DNA from 3 places in the Streptomyces sp. NPDC007863 genome. Region 1 is predicted to be linked to each of the others. Evidence: riboswitches for the same ligand, from Rfam matches in the RefSeq annotation. Region 1 holds a riboswitch; each other region holds the start of a gene.

What was found. A riboswitch is a leader RNA that binds a small molecule or an ion and turns the genes downstream of it on or off. The one in region 1 is predicted to bind cobalamin.
Region 2: another riboswitch for cobalamin. It lies ahead of ABZ621_RS00075 (ABC transporter substrate-binding protein); the one in region 1 lies ahead of ABZ621_RS33340 (energy-coupling factor ABC transporter permease).
Region 3: another riboswitch for cobalamin. It lies ahead of ABZ621_RS17060 (ABC transporter substrate-binding protein); the one in region 1 lies ahead of ABZ621_RS33340 (energy-coupling factor ABC transporter permease).

The regions. Positions count from the first base shown of each region.
Region 1 is NZ_JBEYEI010000027.1:75,198-79,445, forward strand. It holds gene ABZ621_RS33320 (hypothetical protein) at 1-56, opposite strand, end outside; gene ABZ621_RS33325 (ATP-binding cassette domain-containing protein) at 163-1,005, opposite strand; gene cbiQ (cobalt ECF transporter T component CbiQ) at 1,002-1,751, opposite strand; gene ABZ621_RS33335 (energy-coupling factor ABC transporter substrate-binding protein) at 1,758-2,114, opposite strand; gene ABZ621_RS33340 (energy-coupling factor ABC transporter permease) at 2,114-2,812, opposite strand; cobalamin riboswitch at 2,841-3,063, opposite strand; gene ABZ621_RS33345 (hypothetical protein) at 3,124-3,498, opposite strand; gene ABZ621_RS33350 (PTS fructose transporter subunit IIA) at 3,550-3,957, opposite strand; gene dhaL (dihydroxyacetone kinase subunit DhaL) at 3,954-4,248, opposite strand, start outside.
Region 2 is NZ_JBEYEI010000001.1:17,347-21,594, reverse strand. It holds gene ABZ621_RS00085 (heavy metal translocating P-type ATPase) at 1-989, opposite strand, end outside; gene ABZ621_RS00080 (metalloregulator ArsR/SmtB family transcription factor) at 1,083-1,481, shown strand; cobalamin riboswitch at 1,568-1,692, shown strand; gene ABZ621_RS00075 (ABC transporter substrate-binding protein) at 1,870-2,889, shown strand; gene ABZ621_RS00070 (iron chelate uptake ABC transporter family permease subunit) at 2,886-3,971, shown strand; gene ABZ621_RS00065 (ABC transporter ATP-binding protein) at 3,968-4,248, shown strand, end outside.
Region 3 is NZ_JBEYEI010000010.1:20,435-24,682, reverse strand. It holds gene ABZ621_RS17070 (ABC transporter ATP-binding protein) at 1-731, opposite strand, end outside; gene ABZ621_RS17065 (iron ABC transporter permease) at 728-1,852, opposite strand; gene ABZ621_RS17060 (ABC transporter substrate-binding protein) at 1,849-2,868, opposite strand; cobalamin riboswitch at 2,913-3,094, opposite strand; gene ABZ621_RS17055 (TIGR03618 family F420-dependent PPOX class oxidoreductase) at 3,643-4,089, opposite strand.

The DNA.
Region 1 (4,248 bases):
GGTACGTCGGAGTCGGCCGCCGCGGGGCCGTCGTAGATCATCAGTCGCGTCTGCATGGCCGAAGACTACGGGCGCCGTCTGACACGGGCGCCGGCGCACCGTCCCCCTCCGGATCCGCGTCCGCCGTGCCCGCGCCACCGGTGGCCCCGGCCCCGCCGACGCTCAGCCCACCCGGTCCAGCAGCGCGTCCAGCTCCTCCGCCGTCCGGGGAACGGGGACGCCCTCCCGCAGCAGCCCCTGGGCCCGCAGCAGCCGGGCGACCGACACCGCCCACGGGCGGCGCAGCCGCGCCGCGTCGAGGAGAGCGTCCTCGGCGAGGAGCTCGGCCGCCGGGCCGGTGCGCAGCCCGGCGGGGGAGAGGACCGCGGCCTCGTCGGCCCAGCGCAGCGCCAGGTCCACGTCGTGCGTGGCCATGACCACCGTCGTGCCCGCCGCCCGCAGCCGCTCCAGGGTCTCCAGGAGCCGCTCCTGACCGTGCGGATCGAGACCGGCCGTCGGCTCGTCCATGATCAGGACCCGGGGGCGCATCGCCACGGCGCCCGCGATCGCCGCCCGCTTCCGCTGTCCGTAGGACAGCAGGTGCGTCGGCCGGTCGGCGAGCGCCGTGATGTCCAGAGCCTCCAGCGCCTCCGCCACCCGGAGCCGCACCTCGTCCTCCGGCAGGCCCAGGTTCATCGGCCCGAAGGACACGTCCTGCGCCACCGAGGCGGCGAACAGCTGGTCGTCCGGGTCCTGCACCACCAGCTGCACGGAGGTCCGCAGCCGGGTCAGTCCCTTCCGGTCGTACGCCACCTCCGCGCCGTCCAGGAGCAGCGCCCCGCTCCCGCACCGCAGTCCGCCGCTCAGCAGCCGCAGCAGCGTCGTCTTCCCGCCGCCGTTGCGCCCGAGCAGCGCGACCGCCCGCCCCTCGTGCACGGCGAACCCGACATCCGTGAGGACGGCGGGGCCGTCCTCGTACGCGAAACCCGCGCCGACCAACTCCACGACCGGGGTGGGGGTCGTCATGGCAGAAGCCTTTCCAGTACGAGGGTGAGGGCGACGAGCCCCGCGAGGAGGACGCCCGTCGCCGCGAGGAACGGACGGGAGACGGGCGCCTCGGGCAGCAGGACCCGCAGGGTGCCGTCGTAACCGCGCCCGGCGAGTCCGGTCTGGAGCCGCTGCGCCCGGTCGAAGGCCCGCACGAACGAGGTCGCGCCCAGCCCCGCCATCGAGCGCCACACCGCGGCCCGGGTCGTCGCCCCGAGCCGCGCCGCCTGCGCCTGCCGCACCTTGCTCTGCGCGTCGAGCAGCAGGAACACGATCCGGTACATCACCAGGGCCACGTCCACCACCGGCGCCGGCACCCCGGCCCGAACGAGCCGCGGCAGCACGTCCGACACCGGCGTGGTGAAGGCGAACAGCAGCACGCCCAGCGAGGCCGACGCCGTCCGCAGCAACAGCTCGCCGGCGTGCACCGGACCGTCCGGTGCCCAGGCGACGAGACCACCGGACCCGCCCACCGAGAACAGCAGCGGAACGGCTCCCGTGACGCAGAAGCCCAGCGGGATCCGGAAGGCCCGCCACAGCTGCCGGCCCGGCACACCGGCCGGACCGAGCAGCACGGCGAGGGTCGCCGCGGCGACCAGGAGCGCCCCCGGCCACGGCGGCAGGCACACCGCGCACAGCGTCAGACCGAAACCGAGCAGGGCCTTCTCCGCCGGATGGCGGCGGCGCCAGCGACTGCTGTGCGCCGCCGCGTCGATCGGCAGCATCGGCGGCTACGCGTCCTTGTCCGCGTGCGGTGCGGACGCGCCGCCCCCGGCACGGGCCGCCGCCCGCTCCTCGCCCTGCCGCCGCCCGCGCCGCAGCCCGAAGTAGTACGCGAGGACACCGGCGCCGAGCGCCGCCTGCAGCGAGAACAGCGCCGACTCGATCTCGCCGGACGGCGGCTCGTACAGCGGCGAGAACCACGGCTCGTAGTCCGGCTCGATCTCCGTGATCGCCGCCTCCGCCTCGCCGTCGGCGCCGGTGAACGGCTCCTCCTTGTGGTCGCCGAGCCCCAGCGCCAGGGGAAGCACGGCCAGCGCCGCCACCAGCAGGAGCAGCAGACCGTTGATCTTCGCGTTCTTGCTCATCACGCCGTCGCCTCCTCGCGCCGCTCCGCCGTCTTCGGCGCGCCGAGCACGCCGAGCCGCAGCAGATCGCCCTTGCTGGACTGGGTGAGCAGCCGCATGACCAGGACGGTCAGCAGCCCCTCGCTCACCGCGAGCGGAATCTGCGTCACCGCGAAGATCCCGCCGAACTTGGCGAGCGAGCCCGCCACGCCGCTGCCCGGGTCGGGGAAGGCGAGGGCCAGCTGGACGCTGGTCACGCAGTAGGTGGAGAGGTCGGCGACGAACGCGCCGAAGAACACCGCCACCATCAGCGGCGCCCCGGACCGCCGGACCAGCAGATACGTGCCGTAGCCGGCCCACGGTCCGACGATCGCCATCGAGAAGACGTTCGCGCCCAGCGTGGTCAGCCCGCCGTGGGCGAGCAGCAGGGCCTGGAACAGCAGGGTGATCGTTCCGAGCACCGCCATGATCGGTGGCCGGAACAGGATGGCGCCCAGCCCCGTACCCGTAGGGTGGGAGCAACTGCCGGTCACCGAGGGCAGTTTGAGCGCGGACAGGACGAAAGTGAAGGCGCCGGAGGCGCCGAGCAGCAGGGTGGACTCGGGGTTGGCGCGCACCTCGCGGGTGAGCGCGCGGACGCCGTGGACGACGAACGGAGCCGACGCGACGCCCCAGGCGGCCGCGTGGACGGGGGGCAGATACCCCTCGGCGATATGCATGATCGGGAGACCCTCTCCAGCACCTCGTGGATGGACAACGCGCCCTGGCCGGTCTCCTGGCTGACGGTAGTGCCGCCCGACTCCGCCTTCCCACCCCGCGACGGTCTCCCGCGGCGGAGCAGTGGCTTCCCCGAAGGGACGGAGCCGGACCTCCCGATCACAGTGGCGAGGGCCGCACCGGTACTGCACCGGTTTCCCGAACACCAAGGCCCTGTGACATTAGTGTGTTGACCTGCTTCATCACAATGCGGGGTCGGTCACTTGCGCTCTGAAACGCCTGACCATGGCGCCGGCGCCCAGCGCCTCCGTGCTCAGCCCTGCGCCCGCACCGACAGCTCCTGCCACTGCGCCCAGGTCTCCAGCCGGTCGGCGTGGACCCGGGGCGGCATCTCGTTGCCCTGGGTGCCGAGGAAGACGCGCAGCGGCGGCTCGTCCGCGTCGACGACCTCCGGCAACGCCCGCCCGGCGGCGGCCGGGTCGCCCAGGTCCAGCGTCGCGACGAACGCGCCGAGCGCCTCGCGGGCGCCGTCGTACGCCGGGATCGGCTCCGAGTGGACGGCCGACTCCCCGCCCCAGTCGGTGGCGTACGCGCCCCCGATCCGTCGGCTACGCCTCCGAGTTCGCCTTCTCCCGCGCCTTCTCCCGCCGGCACGGCCTCCCGCCGGGCCGCTCCCGCCGTCACGCACCCGCGACGGCGGGAGTGTGACGGCGGCGGGCGGTCGGCGGCGGCGGGCGGGTCAGACCTTGCGGTAGTCGTACGCCTCCGAGGCCGCGGCCGCGACCGCGTCGAGGTCGCCGCCGGCGCTCGCCGTCACCAGCGCGGCCACCGCGCCCTCGACGAACGGGGCGTCCACGAGCCGGGCCCCCGCCGGGAGTTCGTCGCCCTCCGCGAGGAGGGCCTTCACCGTGAGGACCGCGCTGCCCAGGTCCACCAGGAGGGCCACCCCGGCGCCCGCGTCGACGGACTTCGCCGCCGCGGCGATCAGCTCGGAGCTCGTACCGAGACCGCCGTCGGGGGTGCCGCCGGCCGGCGCGACCGGAGCGAGGTCGCCGCCGCCCGCGAGCCCGCGGGCCAGCTCCGCGACGGCGGCGGCGACGGCCGCGCTGTGCGAGACCAGCACGATCCCGACCCGCTCCCCGCTCATCGGGCCGCCACCTCCTCCAGAGCGGCGAACAGCAGCGCCGAGGACGTCGCCCCCGGGTCCTGGTGCCCGACCGACCGCTCGCCGAGATAGCTGGCCCGGCCCTTGCGGGCCCGCAGCGGCACGGTCGCGAGCGCGCCCGCCTCCGCCGCCGAGCGCGCGGCGGCGAACGACTCGCGCAGCGCCTCCACCGCCGGTGTCAGCGCGTCCAGCATCGTCTTGTCCCCGGGGACCGCGCCGCCGAGCTGCCCGACCGCCGCGACTCCGGCGGCCAGCGCGTCCGCCAGCTCCGCC
Region 2 (4,248 bases), on a different contig from region 1:
GACTTCACCAGGACGCCGTGGCGGCCGGCGTTGGCCATGGCGGAGAGGAGCGGGGGCATGGTGGCGAGGACGACGGCGCACGGGGAGGCGACGATCATGAAGGTCATCGCCCGGAGCAGGGTGGACCGGAGGTCGGAGCCCAGGAGCAGCGGGATCGTGAAGATCAGCAGGGTGACGGCGACCATGGCGAGGCTGTAGCGCTGCTCGACCTTCTCGATGAAGAGCTGGGTCGGCGCCTTGGTCTCGGCGGCTTCCTCGACCATCGCCACGATCCGGGCGATCACCGAATCGGAGGGGTCGCGCCCGACCCGCACGCGCAGGGCGCCGGAGCCGTTCAGGGTGCCGGCGAAGACCTCGTCGCCCGGCTGCTTGGCCACGGGCAGCGGTTCGCCGGTGATGGTGGCCTGGTCGACGTCGCTCGCGCCGGCGAGCACGCCGCCGTCGGCGCCGATCCGCTCGCCGGGCCGGACGAGGACGACGTCGCCGACGGCGAGGGAGCCTGCCGGGACGACCTCCTCCGTGCCGTCGTCCGCGAGCCGTGTCGCCGTCTCCGGCGCCAGGTCGAGCAGGCCGCGTACGGAGTCGGCGGTCCGGGCGGTGGCGACGGCCTCCAGCGCGCCGGAGGTCGCGAAGATGACGATGAGCAGCGCGCCGTCGAGGACCTGTCCGATGGCGGCGGCGCCCAGCGCGGCGACCACCATCAGGAGGTCCACGTCCAGGGTCCGTTCCCGGAGGGCCTTCAGGCCCTCCCAGCCCGGCTCCCAGCCGCCGGTGGCGTACGTGGCCGCGAACAGCGGGCCCCACAGCCAGGCCGGCGCGCCGAGCAGGTACAGCGGGAGGGCGGCCAGGAAGAGCAGCAGGGCCGCGAGCGCCCAGCGGGCTTCGGGCAGCGCCAGGACGCGGGTGCGCCGGCGGGGCGGTACGCGGTCGGGGCGGGGCGTCGGGGCGGCGGGGGTCTGCGGCCCGGAGCTCTGCAGGACGGAGGACATGACGAAGCAACCCTTCACGGGGCCGGCGGACGATGCGCCCACCATACAGGAACACATGAATAGGTCTTCAGGTGTCGTCCGTATCATGGTCCCATGGGCCACGGACCGATTGCCACCAGCACCACGCGCGAACGCCTCGACGCGGTCGGCGCCACCGACGTCGCCGCGACGCTCCAGGCCCTCGCCACGCCCTCGCGGCTGTACATCCTGGCGCGCCTGCGCGAAGGGCCGTCCTCGGTCGGGGAGTTGGCGACGGCCGTCGGCATGGAGCCTTCCGCCTGCTCCCACCAGCTCCGGCTGCTGCGCAACCTCGGTCTGGTGACCGGCGAGCGCCACGGCCGCTCGATCGTCTACGCCCTCTACGACAACCACGTCGCCGAACTCCTCGACCAGGCGCTGCACCACGTCGAGCACCTGCGCCTCGGCGTCCGCGACCTGCCCGCCGAGCTCGACGCGCCGGCGGCCCGCGCGGGCGCCGCCGCAGGCGAGTAGCCCCGCCGGGGAGCAAGATCCGGTTGTGGTAATTTGCCGGGGCCAGTCGCACCCCTGCACGGATCCACGCGGTCCGTGCGGAGGTCAGGGAATCCGGTGGGAATCCGGAACTGACGCGCAGCGGTGAGGGTGACGGGCGGGACATCGGCCACTGGGCCCCGAGGGGGCCTGGGAAGGCGTTCCGTCCGGACGACCCCGAGTCCGAAGACCTGCTGGCGGCCCGGGCGGCGGTCGTACGGCGTCCGGGGAGCACCGTACATCAGGCTCCGCGCATGAGCCGTGACGCAGAGGATCCTTCCCCGTGCCGTTCCCCGTGCCCTTCGCACACACCGCTCGTTCCGTCCGTCCCTCCCGTTCCGCCGGTTCTTCTCGCTCCGCCCGTTCCGCCGTGCTGCTGGTGGCCGGTGCCGTGCTCGTGGCCGGCTGCGGCGCCGGCGGGGCGGCGTCGCCCGGCCCGTCCGGGGCGAAGGCGGCGGACGGCGCCGGGTACCCCGTCCGCCTCGACAACTGCGGACAGCGCGTCGAGGTCGCCGCCGCACCCCGCCGGGCCGTCGCCCTCGACCAGGGGTCGGCCGAGATCCTGCTCTCCCTCGGCCTCGCCGACCGGATGGCGGGCACCGCCACCTGGACGGACCCGGTGCTCAAGGGCCTGGAGAAGGCGAACGCGTCCGTGCCCCGGCTCGCCGAGCGCTACCCGTCGTTCGAGAAGGTCCTCGACGCCGAACCCGACTTCGTCAGCGCCTCCTTCCTCTACACCCTGGGCAAGGGCGGCGTGGCACCGCGCGAGCGGTTCACGAAGCTCGGCGTCCCCACGTACCTCTCCCCCGCCGACTGCGTCGGCAAGGACAACGGCGGCGACGGCGACGGCGTGCGCACCGAGCCGCTCACGATGGACGCCGTGTACGGCGAAGTCCGCGACCTGGCACGGATCTTCGGGGTTCCGGAGCGCGGCGAGAAGCTCGTCGGGGAGCTCCGCGCCCGGGTCGAGAAGGCCAAGGCCGGGGCCGACTTCGGCGACGCGTCCGTCCTGTACTGGTTCTCCGACTCCCAGGGGCCGTACATGGCCGGCTGCTGCGGCGCGCCGGGGATCATCAGCGGGACGCTCGGCGTGCGGAACGTCTTCGACGACACGAAGGAGGAGTGGCCGCAGATCAACTGGGAGACGGTCGTGGACCGCGACCCCGACGTGCTGGTGATCGCCGACCTGACCCGCAAGGCGCAGTCGGCCGAGAGCGCCGCGAAGAAGATCGAGTTCCTGGAGTCGCACCCGGTCACCCGGAACATGACGGCGGTCCGGAAGAAGCGGTACGTGATCCTCAGCGGCCAGGCCATGAACCCCACCATCCGCACCGTGGAAGGCATCGAGCAGCTGGCGGCCGCCCTGCGCACGCACGGGCTCACGAAGTGACCCCCGCCTCCTCCCCCGCCTCCACTTCCGCTGCCTCCGGCGCCTCCGGCTCCGCCTCCGCGCGGTCCTCCCGGGCGCTCACGCCGCTCGCGGGGGCGGCCGGGGTCGCTCTCCTCTGCGTCTCGGTCGCGCTCGCCGTCACCCTCGGTCCGGCCGACATCCGGGTCGCCGACGCCTGGTCCGTCGTCGCCGCGCGCCTCGGCGGAGAGCCGTCCGGCCTGAGCGCGATCCGCGAGGGCATCGTCTGGGACCTGCGGCTGCCCCGCACCCTCCTCGCCGCCGTGTGCGGGGCCGGGCTCGCCGTCTGCGGCGCCGTGATGCAGTCGCTGCTGCGCAATCCGCTCGCCGACCCCTTCGTCCTCGGCGTCTCCTCCGGCGCGTCGACCGGCGCGGTCGCGGTCGTCGTCCTCGGTGCCGGCGGCGGCCTGGTGTCCGTCACCGGCGGCGCCTTCCTGGGCGCGGTCTGCTCCTTCGCCCTGGTCCTGCTGCTGAGCCACACCCTGGGCGGGTCGACGGACCGCGTCGTCCTCGCGGGGGTCGCGGCGATGCAGCTCTTCTCCGCCCTGACCTCCTTCGTCGTGATGACCGCCGCCGACGCCGAGACCACCCGGGGCGTCCTCTTCTGGCTGCTCGGCTCGCTCGGCGGGGCGGACTGGACCGACGTCGGGGCGTGCGCGGCCGTCCTCGCCGGCGCGCTCCTCGTGTGCGGCGGACACGCCCGTACGCTCGACGCCTTCGCGTTCGGCGAGGACGCGGCGGCGGCGCTCGGCGTGTCCGTGGCGCGGACCCGCCTGGTCCTGCTCTCCGTGACCGCCCTGCTGACCGCCGTCCTGGTGTCCTCCGCGGGCGCGATCGGCTTCGTCGGCCTGGTGCTGCCGCACGCGGTGCGCGCCCTCACCGGACCGGGGCACGCGCGGCTGCTGCCGCTGACCGCGCTCGCCGGGGCCGTCTTCCTCGTCTGGGCCGACACCCTCGCCCGGACGGTCCTCGACCCGCAGGAGGTGCCGGTCGGCGTGGTGACGTCGCTGATCGGCGTCCCCGCCTTCGTCCTCGTCCTGTACCGCACCCGGAGCGGCCGATGAACGGCACACCGACGACCCGTACGCCTCCCGTCGACACCGGTACGGGGCTCCGCGCCGAGCGGGTGTCGCGGACGGCCGGGGGAGCCCTCGTCCTGGACGGCGTGACGCTGGCACCGCGCCCGGGCACGCTCACCGGGCTGCTCGGCCCGAACGGCTCGGGGAAGTCCACCTTCCTGCGCGTCCTGGCGGGCGTCCTGGCGCCGGACGCCGGGGTCGTGACCCTGGACGGCGCGCCGCTCGCCGCCGTGCCGCGCCGCGCGCTCGCCCGGCGCGTCGC
Region 3 (4,248 bases), on a different contig from region 1:
TGGACGGTGATCTCGCTCGCCACGCCGTACACGTCGGACAGCAGCCGGGGCGTGAGGACCTCCGCCGGCGGGCCCGACGCGGTGACTCCGCCGTCGCGCAGGACGTAGAGGCGGTCGCAGTAGTACGCGGCGAGGTTGAGGTCGTGCAGGGCGACCAGGACCGTGGCCGGCAGCTTCCGCAGGGTGCCGAGGACGTCCAGCTGGTGGCGGATGTCCAGGTGGTTCGTCGGCTCGTCCAGGACGAGCAGGGAAGGCTGCTGGGCGAGGGCGCGGGCGATGAGGACGCGTTGGCGTTCGCCGCCGGAGAGCCGGTCGAAGGGGCGGTGGGCGAGGCCGGTGGCGTCCACCGCGTCCAGGGCCGCGTCGATCAGTTCGGCGTCCTCGGGGGTGTCCCCGTCGAGGAGCCGTTTGTGCGGGGTACGGCCCATGGCGACGACCTCACGGACGGAGAGGTCGAAGTCGGCGCCCGAATCCTGCACCACGGCCGCCACGGTGCGGGCCAGTCGCCGCACGGGCAGCGACCAGGCGTCGGCGCCGTCGACGTCGACCCGGCCCGCGGCGGGGCGCAGGACGCGGTAGACGGCGCGCAGCAGGCTGGACTTGCCGCTGCCGTTGGGGCCGACGAGACCGACGACCTCGCCGGGGCGTGCGGTCAGGGACACGTCCTCGACGAGGCGGTGCGCGCCGGCGGTCAGGGTGACGCCGTCGACGACGAGCTCGGTGGCGGTCATGCCCCTCCTCGGTCGGTGGTCCTGCGGGCGTCGCGGCGCATCAGCCACAGGAAGAACGGTCCGCCGCACAGGGCCGTGAGCACGCCGACGGGGATCTCCGTCGGCGCGGCGACGACGCGCGCGGCGATGTCGGCCCAGATGAGGAAGACCGCGCCGCCGAGCGCGGCGGTCGGCAGGACGCGGCGGTGGTCGCCGCCGACGGCGAGGCGGACGATGTGCGGCAGCATCAGGCCGACGAAGCCGATCGGTCCGCACGCCGCGACGAGGACGCCGGTGACGAGGGACAGCAGGACGAACATGCGGGCCCGGAAGCGGGCCACGTCCAGGCCCATCGTGGTGGCCGCCTCCTCGCCGGCGAGCAGCAGGTTCAGGTGGCGCGCCTGCACGAGGAGGACGGAGATGCCCAGGACCAGGGCGGCGCCGGGCAGCCACAACGTTCCCCAGTTGACGCCGCCGAGGCCGCCGAGGGTCCAGGCGAGGACCGCGCGGGCCTCGTTTCCCCGGTCGGTGGTGAGCAGCAGCAGGTCCAGTACGGCGGTGAGCACCGCGGCGATGGCCACACCGGACAGGACCAGCCGTGCCGAGGTGATCCTGCCGCCGGTGCGGGCCGTGGCGTAGACGAGCAGCAACGCACCGAGTGCCCCCGCGAACGCGGCGACCGACAGCGACACCGGCCCGAACAGGGTGACCCCGAACACGATCACCACCACGGCGCCCAGGGACGCCCCGGAGGAGACCCCGAGCAGGTACGGCTCGGCGAGCGGGTTGCGGATCAGGGCCTGCAGGGCCGTCCCCACGACCGCCAGTCCGGCGCCGGCCACGGCCCCGAGCAGGACGCGGGGCGCGCGGACGTCCAGCACGATGGTCTCGCGCGCCCGCGACCAGTCCGGTTCCACCCAGTCGGCGCCCAGCGCGTGCGTCACGATGCCCCACACCTGGCCGGGCGGCACGTGGACCGAGCCGATCGCCAGGCCCGCCGTGGCGGAGACCACCAGCAGGACGGCCAGGACCACGAGGACGACGGCGAGACCGGCCGGCCGGCCCGGCCCGGCCCGCCCGTCGTCCCGTCCCCCCGGTCGCGCGACCCGCCCGGAGGCGGCGTCGGTGACCGGGGCCGTCACCGGAAGCTCTCGGGCCGGATGCCACGGGCCAGATCGTCCACCGCGTACGCCGACCGCACGCCGACCAGGGTGGCGGTCAACGGCAGCACGACGAACCGCTTGTTCCTGATGGCCGGCACGTCCTTCAGAGCGGGCTGGCCGAGCAGGAACTCCTTCTTCTGCTCGACGCTCCCGGCGCCCGCGTAGTCGTAGATTGCGATGACCTCCGGCCGGCGTTCGACGACCTGCTCCCAGGAGACGTCGCCGAAGACGTCGTCGAGGTCGGCGAAGACGTTCGTGCCACCGGCCAGCCGGATCAGTTCGGTGCCGAGGCTCTTGCCGCCCGCGGTGAAGGCCGCCTTGTCACCGCTGTCGTACACGAAGACGGGCACCGGCGGCGCGCCCTTGACGGCGGCGGAGGCCTTCCCGACCCGCGCCCGGAGGTCGGAGACCAGCTGGTCGGCGCGGTCGGACACGCCGAAGATCGTGCCGACGGTACGGATCTCCTCGTACGTGTCCTCCATCGTCACCCGCTTCTTCCCGCAGTACTCGCGGTTCAGGTGGGTGTCGACGCCCGCGTCCCGGAACGCCTTGCGGGAGCGGCCCTCCTTCTCGTCGAAGGCGCTGCCGTAGCCGCCGTACACGAGGTCCGGTTCGGCTTCCAGGACGGTCTCGAAGGACGGCTCCCTCTCCGCCAGTTCGGGGATCGACTCGTAGTCCTTCCGCAGTTCGGGCAGGACGGCGGAGTCGGGGAAGGCGGTGCCGACCATGCGGTCCTTCAGCCCCAGGGCGAGCATGAGCTCCGCCGGATGCTGATGGATGGTGACGACGCGGGCGGGCGCCTTGTCGTACGTGGTCTTCACACCGCAGTTGTCGATGGTGACGGGAAAACCTCCGCCCGACGGGGAGGCGGCCTTCGTGTCCTGGGCCGTGACCTGCGACGAGCCGCAGCCGGCGGTCAGGAGGGCCGCCGACAGGGCGACGGCCGTGGCCGCGGCGCGCAGGGCACGGCGCCGGCGGGCAGGGGTGAACAGCATGGAACGGTCGTACAAGTGAAGCCTCCTGGGGAGTCCGCGCTCCTCGGATCGGGCCCGCGACAGGCCAGTGTCCTGACTCCCGGATCGACGCTCCCCTTGCCTTCCCACGCACGGCGCAGTGGCATGCCGAAGGGTGCACTCCCCGGTCACAGTGGCGGGACCGTGCCGGAATCGCACCGGCTTCCTGTCTCCCGTCGCGGTGATGACCTGCTGATCCTACGATCCACGGCGCCCGCGTCAAAAGGGCGTGCGTATGCGCGTGCACGCCCCTCGTGACCTCCGAGGCGGCGGCCGAACCCCGCCTCCTCGGCCGTCCGGCATCTCGACCGCGAGGTACCCGAAGTACCCGAACCACACCGCGGTACCTCGTATTTCTCCGGTGCTGGTGGACCCCGAAGGCGACGGCGGCCACGTCAGCCGGAACGCGCCCGTCTGGGTAGGGGTGGACCCGTCACCCTTGGGCAGTGTCTACTGGACGCTGGCTTCTGCTCTCTGCACCCGCGGGGATGATCCCGACCGCATGTTCGCTGGTCAACTCGTCCAGCGCTGCTCCCTGCGCCCGCAGGGGATGAACCGGACGAGCTTCTCGACGCCCGAGAGAACCCCCCTTTGCTCCCCGCTGCTTCGGGGACGGTCCCGTCTGGCAGTCCGAGGCCCCGTTCCTCTGGAAATTCGTATCAAGCACGGGTCGGGCTTCCGCCGACAGACCTCCGTCCTGCCGCCCGCCGCCTGCCGTCTGCCGAGGGGGCGACCGGCGCGCGGTGAGTGTGTCAGTCAGGGAGCGGGGACGGGGCCGCCGGGCCGGAAGCGCTCCACCCCGACGATGTGCCGCACCTTGACCGGGCGGACGATGACCGCGACGCGCCGTTCCCCCGGCATGAGCCACTCGAAGCGCTCGCTGCCGAGGTACTTGCGGGCCAGCTGGTCCATCCGGTCGCGCGCCTCCTCGCCCTCGATGAAGCGGGATACCACCCCGTTGATCTGCACCCTGTCGAAGGGATCGGCGGCGTCCGCGTGCGAGAGGTAGACGCGCGGGTCGCGGCGCAGGTTCTCCTCCTTCACCCGACCCACCGACGTGTTGAACATCAGCTCGCCCTCGCCCTCCAGATCCACCCACATCGGGCTGACCTGCGGAGCTCCGTCGGCGAACACCGTGCCGACGTACCAGATGTTGGGGGCCTGCAGACGGGCGCGGACGGTCTCGTCGAAGGTCGCGGTCATCCGGGGAGAGTACAACCTGGATCGGGGAGACAACGGCCGGACGATCTCGCCGTCGGTGATCCAGGACAGGGCGGCGCTTGTGAACTGCATGGGAGCAGATGCTGGTTGACTGCCTTGTCGATGAGGACCTTGGTGAGCTGACGGGAAGCCGTCCCGCCG